Linked DNA regions of Pyrococcus horikoshii OT3. The protein of the gene in region 2 binds, or shares a complex with, the protein of the main gene of each other region. Links are inferred from orthologs where the notes say so. Each region holds a gene or a part of one and is shown on either strand. Other genes may lie near its edges.

Region 1 (3,268 bases), 1.0 Mb from region 2 along the record:
TTATTGATCACACTCATTGTAAAATAGTCCCCTATTTTTTCTCCGATTAGAGCTCCTATCAGGTTAACAACGGCAAGGGCCGAAACTGCTCCAATAAAGGCTTTTAACCATCCATACTTAGTTGCAAAAGTAATCGTGGCTAGCTGGGTTTTATCCCCAAGTTCCGCTAAAAAGATAAGTAAAAATATTTGGAGGACATCTTTCACTTTTCACCCTCCAAGGCTTTTTCAATTCTATTCATAGCTTCTATGAGTTTCTCCTTACTAGTCGCGTAGCTTATTCTAACGTAACCTTCACCCATCCTACCGAACGCTGTTCCTGGGATCACGACCACTCTAGCCTTCTCCAATAACCATTCACTGAATTTTTCACTAGACATTCCAGTTCCGGATATATTTGGGAATACGTAAAATGCCCCCTTTGGTTCTTTAACCTTTATTCCTGGCATATTCTTGAGCCGTTTTACAACAATTTTCCTCCTTTCATTGTATTCTTTTTTCATTTCCTCAACGGCCTTCCAGCTCTCTTCGCTCCTTAATGCCTCAATTCCAGCAATTTGAACAAACGAAGCTACATTCCCTATTACGTATGCATGTAACTTTGTCATTTCTTTAATTACCTGGGAAGGAGCAACTACAAATCCCAACCTCCAGCCCGTCATTGCAAACGTCTTTGAGAATGAATTTGCAAGTATTGTATTCTCTGGTGCGAATTTTATCATTGGATAATGCTTTGCATCCTCGTATATGAAATGTTCATAGGGTTCATCACTTAGTATGTAAATGTTGTAATCTTCCGCTATGTCTGCAATTGTCTTTGCCAACTCCTTATCTAGCGTTGCCCCAGTCGGATTATTTGGATAGTTTATCACTATCATCCTAGTATTCTTTGATATCTTCTCTAACAACTCGTTAGGATCGGGTAAGAAATTGTTTTCCTCTCTTAAAGGAATCCTAACTGGCTTTGCTTCTGCGACTTTCGCATCTTCAGCATATGAAACAAAAGCTGGATCTGGTATTATAACTTCATCTCCTCTCTCCAATAATGATTCAAAGGCTAAGTAAGTACCCTCATACGCTCCAGCTGTTATTATCACATTTTCTACCTCTATATCAATTCCATAGAATTTCTTATAGTATTCAACGACGGCTTCTCTTAGCTCTGGAATTCCTGCATTTGGAGTGTAATGAGTCCATCCTTCATCTAGAGCTCTTTTAGCGGCTTCTTTTATGTTTTTAGGAGTATCAAAGTCTGGTTCTCCGATTCCTAAAGATATTACATCCTCCATTTTAGAAGCTCTTTCGAATAATTCTCTTATTTTCGATCTTTTGATAAGGAGGACCCTCTCAGCGATAAAATACTTCCTCTTTTCTCTCATTTTTGAACACCCAGAACCGGATTACATGAAAAATTTATAAAACTTTTTAAAAGGCTTCAACCATAGCCATTTTTTCAAGGGACTTTTTCAGTTCTTCCTGGGGGCATTTGTTTAGTTCAATTTCCCTTATGCCGAGGGATTGCAGTAACCTCCGAAGCTTGTCACACGGATTATCAACATTAAAGATGACAATAAAATTCTCCCCTTTCGATGCGCCGACTAATTTTAAAGCATCCTTGATCTGCTTTACTCCGGCCAACCTCAGCAAAATTTCCCCCCTTACAGTCTTGGCAGTGTTTCTCTCAGAATTAAAGGATTTAAGAGCAAGTATTGTGGCAAAAACAACTTCTTCATAGCATTTAGTCCTCATAACCTGGCATTGTTCATCGCAAGCCTCTAGAACCTTCCCTACATCATCCTCATTTAAGTGGACTTTTGCAATACATATATTTCCAAATTTTGTTTTTATTTCTAGCATGGTATATTTGGAAATAACCACCGATAAATACATTTCTCCCCCTCACCAATTGTGTTGCTAAAAATTTTTAAATTTTGACCGGTATAAATTTAAAAGTTTTTTAAGTTCATAATATCACAAAAATAATTTAAGCCAAAAAATATTTAACTAGATAAACTCAAGCCTTAGAATAGGGAATTCCGCTGAAGGGTGTTGTAGGGATGGCCAAGATGAAAATAATCAGCGTCCAACTTCCCCAGAATTTAATTCATGGTCTAGATTCTCTCGTTAAGAGGGGAATATATCCAAATAGAAGTGAAGCTATAAGGGTAGCCATAAGAGAGCTTCTAAAAAAAGAACTCTACAAGGAGGAGATACAAGAAGAACTTCCTGAATACGTTGTTAGATAACAGTAGGGGAGGAGGAGAATATGGTATTTGACAAGTTATTGGAGCAAGCCGGGATAAATCTTGAATTCGAAGATAAGGAAATCAAAGATTCTGACTATCTTGGAGATGTTTCAGACTTGATCAAAATAGCCGTCATAGGAGTGGGAGGTTCGGGAAATAACACTATTTCTAGATTGTATGATCTAGGAGTCCAAGGTGCAGATCTTATAGCTATGAACACAGATGCCCAGCACTTACATCAAATAAAGGCCCACAAAAAGTTACTTTTAGGAAAGTCAATAACTCACGGAAAGGGATCTGGTGGAGATCCGAGAATTGGATATAGGGCCGCTGAAGCTAGTGCAAGTGAGATAGCTGATATCGTGAAAGATTACGATCTCATATTCTTAACCGCTGGAATGGGAAATGGAACAGGAACCGGAGCAACACCTGTAATTGCAAGGATAATTAAGGAAACAGCAAGAAACAATGGCTTACCTCAAGAACCTCTTGTTATTAGCGTTGTTACTTTTCCATTTAAAATGGAAGGGAAAGTAAGAATTGAGAAAGCAAAAGCAGGTATTGAAATGTTATTAGAATATTCAGACACCGTGATCATAATTCAAAATGATAAGTTAATCGAGCTTGTTCCAAAACTTCCTATCCAAGTTGCATTCAGGTTCGCGGATGAGATAATTGCAAGAATGGTTAAGGGAATTGTGGAGACGATAAAACTCCCTTCCATGGTCAATATAGACTACGCCGATATATATAGTGTAATGAAGGGAGGAGGGCCAGCACTAATAGGAATCGGTGAGAGTGATTCAAACAATAGAGCAGTCGATGCTGTGATGGAAGCTCTAAATAATAAGATGTTGGACATTGAATTCGGATCAGGAGATAAAGCCCTTGTTCACTTTACTGTAGGCCCAGATGTTAGTCTAGAAGAAATAACTAAGGCAATGGAGATAGTGTATGAAAGACTTGGAGAAAAAAGCGAAATTAAATGGGGTGCGATGATAGAGGAGGATATGGGAAAAACCG
Region 2 (3,156 bases):
CTATTAAGGAAAAGTACGCCCTTTCAGCTCTTTTATATCTAGCAAGGATTTTCAGAAAAATATTTCCATCGAAATTTTCAATGAGTGAAGATAAAATTAAAGAAAAACTTTTAGGAGAGATAAGAGAGTTTAAGGAAACTTTTTTGAGGTTAGCTAAAAGGAAGAGGAGGCTATCGTCTACAATGCTGTACTCGTTCATTTTATGGGGGGCCGATATACTAAAGACATACTTTATATTCCTTAGCCTTGGCGGAAGAATAACATTTCTCCAGGTTCTCCTTGTCAGGATGGCTTCAATTGCAGTAGCCATGATAAGTGTAATCCCTGGAGGGATTGGCATAACTGAGGTTGTCCAATCGGCATTATTCTTAGCCGTTGGGGTTGAAAAAGCCCTCGCAGTTTCCGTTACAATGTTGGATAGGTTAATTTCGTTTTGGATTCCAACGCTACTTGGAGGGATCCTGGTATTGAAAAATAGAAAACTTCTAGTTTCTTCAAGTTAATGGAGTGAATTCCCTTTCAAGAAGACTCAGATCTCTCTTATCGATGGCATTTGGATTAACCATTATAATGATTTTTCCGCCTCTCATTAGTACGTTGTCCTTTAAACCAGTTAAAAACTTGAATACCGATGGAAAACCGTTGTATAGGGTTAAAAACTCGACGCAATCTATGAGGACAATCCCTCCCCTATTCTCTTTTATGAACCTTATGCATAAGTCTAGTATCACGTGAAGGGAGGTTGGATGAACGCCTTTCTCTCCACTACTTGTTACCCAGATAACTCTAGAGGCGAGATTCCTGTACTTTGTGGGATTCCTGGTAATCACTAAAACTCTCTTATTTTTTATTAGGGATAGTACCTCTTCATAAGACCTTGCCAGGTATGCTCCCTCTCCTTTAAATATTGGTTCTTCTGGGAAAAAGAACCTTTCCAAATTCTTCATAAACTCTACATAGGTATAACCGATTCCCCCGAGAATTATTATGTGCCCGATAATGTGTATCTCCTCATAGTACGGGATATAAACAAAAGCTTGGAGCAGATCTATTCCTCTAATGAGAACTCCCAGGAATAAGAAAGTAAAACTTTTGGTGAACACGGATTTAAACTCTATGGGAGATCGTTTTAATTTTACAAAGGCATATATCGAAAGAATTAGGAATAGGAGAAACACTATAAATCTATATGAGAGCACCATTAGATTCACCATGTTATCTCCACCTCATCGGTTCTGAACTTCTGTTTTACTATTGTCTTCTCTAGTGGGAAGCTAATCCCGGCCTTATACATTCTTAATCCTGTGTACGCTATCATTGCACCGTTGTCTCTGCATAGATCATAGGGAGGAACGAAGAACTTAACCCCCCTATCCTCGGCCATTATTTTTAGCATTTCCCTAAGCCTGTTATTGGCGGCAACTCCTCCGACCAGGACTACCTCCTTTTTCTCAGTATGGGCTAATGCTCTCTCAGTAACTTCAACTAGTGCGGCAAACGCGGTTTCTTGAAATGAGTATGCTAGATCCTCGACCCTAAACTTCCCGCTTCTGTACTTCCTTATCGCTTCAGTTAAAAGACCGGAAAAACTTAGATCCATTCCTTTAACGGCGTATGGAAGGTCTATATAATTCTTACCTTTTTCGGCTAGCTTTTCAAGCTTAGGACCTCCGGGAAAACCTAAGCCTAGCTCTCTTGCAAAGACATCTATAGCATTTCCTATTCCAATGTCTAGGGTCTCCCCAAATACCCTATACCTCCCCCCTTCCAATGCCAGAACCTGTGTGTTGCCTCCACTCACGTACAATCCCACAGGATCCTTTATTCCAAACATCTTCGTTATCTCAACATGAGCTATACAGTGGTTAACTCCGACTATTGGCTTATTGTATCGAATTGCTAAAGCCCTTGCTGCGGTAGCAACTACCCTTAAAGCTGGCCCCAGGCCAGGTCCCTGGGAGAAGGCTATTACATCTATATCATCCATTGAAATCCCTGCTTTTTCTAGGGCTTTCTTTAATAGTGGTTTCATTAGCCTTGCATGGTGTTCGGCAGCTTCTTTTGGATGTATTCCCCCTTTTTCAGTAGTTAAAGTATCAAAAACATTAGCAAGTACCTTTTTCTCACTCACTATTCCAATTCCAAGTGTATGGGCAGTTCCTTCAATTCCCAATGCTAGCATATTTTACCGCCAAGCTAAGTAGCCTAGGGGTTAAATTAAGTTTTATGTCTAACGTTTTGATTTTTATCCAAGATGGATGATAGATACCAAAAGTGATTTAACGAAAGTTGCTAATCGAGTTGGCAGGGGTGGCATTGATGATAAAAGAAAAGTTGGAAGTCCTTGTGAAAATGGATCCTAAACGAATGGTGCTGTACCCTCTTATAGTCTTCATTATTGCCCTTATTATAATAGCAGGGATGTACATAAAAACGGGAAGTCCAGTAAGGGAAGGAATTGAGCTTAAGGGAGGTTCCGTTATTACCCTTCAGGGGATTAACGTTGACCCGGATCAACTTGCCAGTGAGTTGGGGAAGCTTGGGATTGAAGCGAATGTTGAGAAATTTACTGGAGTTACTGGAGGTAAGGGTGTTAGAATCTATATACCTGCAGGAGAGGATATTAATAAGGTTCAGAACTTTTTAAAAGAGAAATTTCCTGGGGTTGAGCCCCAAGTAACCTTTATCGGTCCAACATTTGGTAAGATGGTTAGGGAGCAAGGGATTAAAGCTATAGTGTACGCTTTCATTGGTATGGCAGTTGTTGTTTTCCTGTTCTTTAGAGTCCCAGTTCCGTCTTTAACTGTAGTGTTCTCGGCGTTTTCAGATATGGTTATAGCAGTAGCTTTAATGGATATATTTGGGATTGAACTTAGCCAGGCTACGATAGCTGCACTTCTAATGCTAATAGGATATTCAGTTGACAGTAATATTCTGCTGACGACGAGACTTCTAAGGAGGAAGGAATTTTCCGTTGAAGAGGCCTATTACTCTTCACTAAGAACAGGCTTTACAATGTCAACGACGACTTTAGGTGCTTTGGCTTCATTGTGGATCTTCTCAACGGCTAAGGTTATAGATGATATAGCCTCTGTCTTGATCTTTGGACTTCTAGCAGATTTCATGAACACTTGGATATTCAATGCAGGAGTCTTG

What was found.
Region 1: the proteins of kae1 (region 2) and cgi121 are in contact, whole or in part, in a crystal structure (PDB 3ENH), measured with the Methanocaldococcus jannaschii proteins. The link is inferred for Pyrococcus horikoshii OT3 from one-to-one orthologs.

Annotation. Positions count from the first base shown.
Region 1 is NC_000961.1:677,910-681,177, reverse strand. Bases 141-3,077 are described here. They hold cgi121 (KEOPS complex subunit Cgi121), read right to left. Parts: upstream 1,857-3,077; coding sequence 1,425-1,856; downstream 141-1,424. Other genes in these bases: ftsZ (cell division protein FtsZ), read left to right, coding at 2,266-3,077; PH_RS03605 (ribbon-helix-helix domain-containing protein), read left to right, coding at 2,057-2,245; PH_RS03615 (pyridoxal phosphate-dependent aminotransferase), read right to left, coding at 203-1,378; PH_RS03620 (TMEM165/GDT1 family protein), read right to left, coding at 141-206. Also shown: more of PH_RS03620, read right to left, coding at 1-140; more of ftsZ, read left to right, coding at 3,078-3,268. UniProt on the Methanocaldococcus jannaschii protein: Component of the KEOPS complex that is probably involved in the transfer of the threonylcarbamoyl moiety of threonylcarbamoyl-AMP (TC-AMP) to the N6 group of A37, a step in the formation of a threonylcarbamoyl group on adenosine at position 37 (t(6)A37) in tRNAs that read codons beginning with adenine.
Region 2 is NC_000961.1:1,725,696-1,728,851, reverse strand. Bases 196-3,020 are described here. They hold kae1 (KEOPS complex N(6)-L-threonylcarbamoyladenine synthase Kae1), read right to left. Parts: upstream 2,183-3,020; coding sequence 1,208-2,182; downstream 196-1,207. Other genes in these bases: PH_RS09385 (protein translocase subunit SecF), read left to right, coding at 2,320-3,020; PH_RS09730 (DUF835 domain-containing protein), read right to left, coding at 495-1,214; PH_RS09400 (lysylphosphatidylglycerol synthase transmembrane domain-containing protein), read left to right, coding at 196-503. In the rest of the region: more of PH_RS09400, read left to right, coding at 1-195; more of PH_RS09385, read left to right, coding at 3,021-3,156. UniProt on the Methanocaldococcus jannaschii protein: Required for the formation of a threonylcarbamoyl group on adenosine at position 37 (t(6)A37) in tRNAs that read codons beginning with adenine.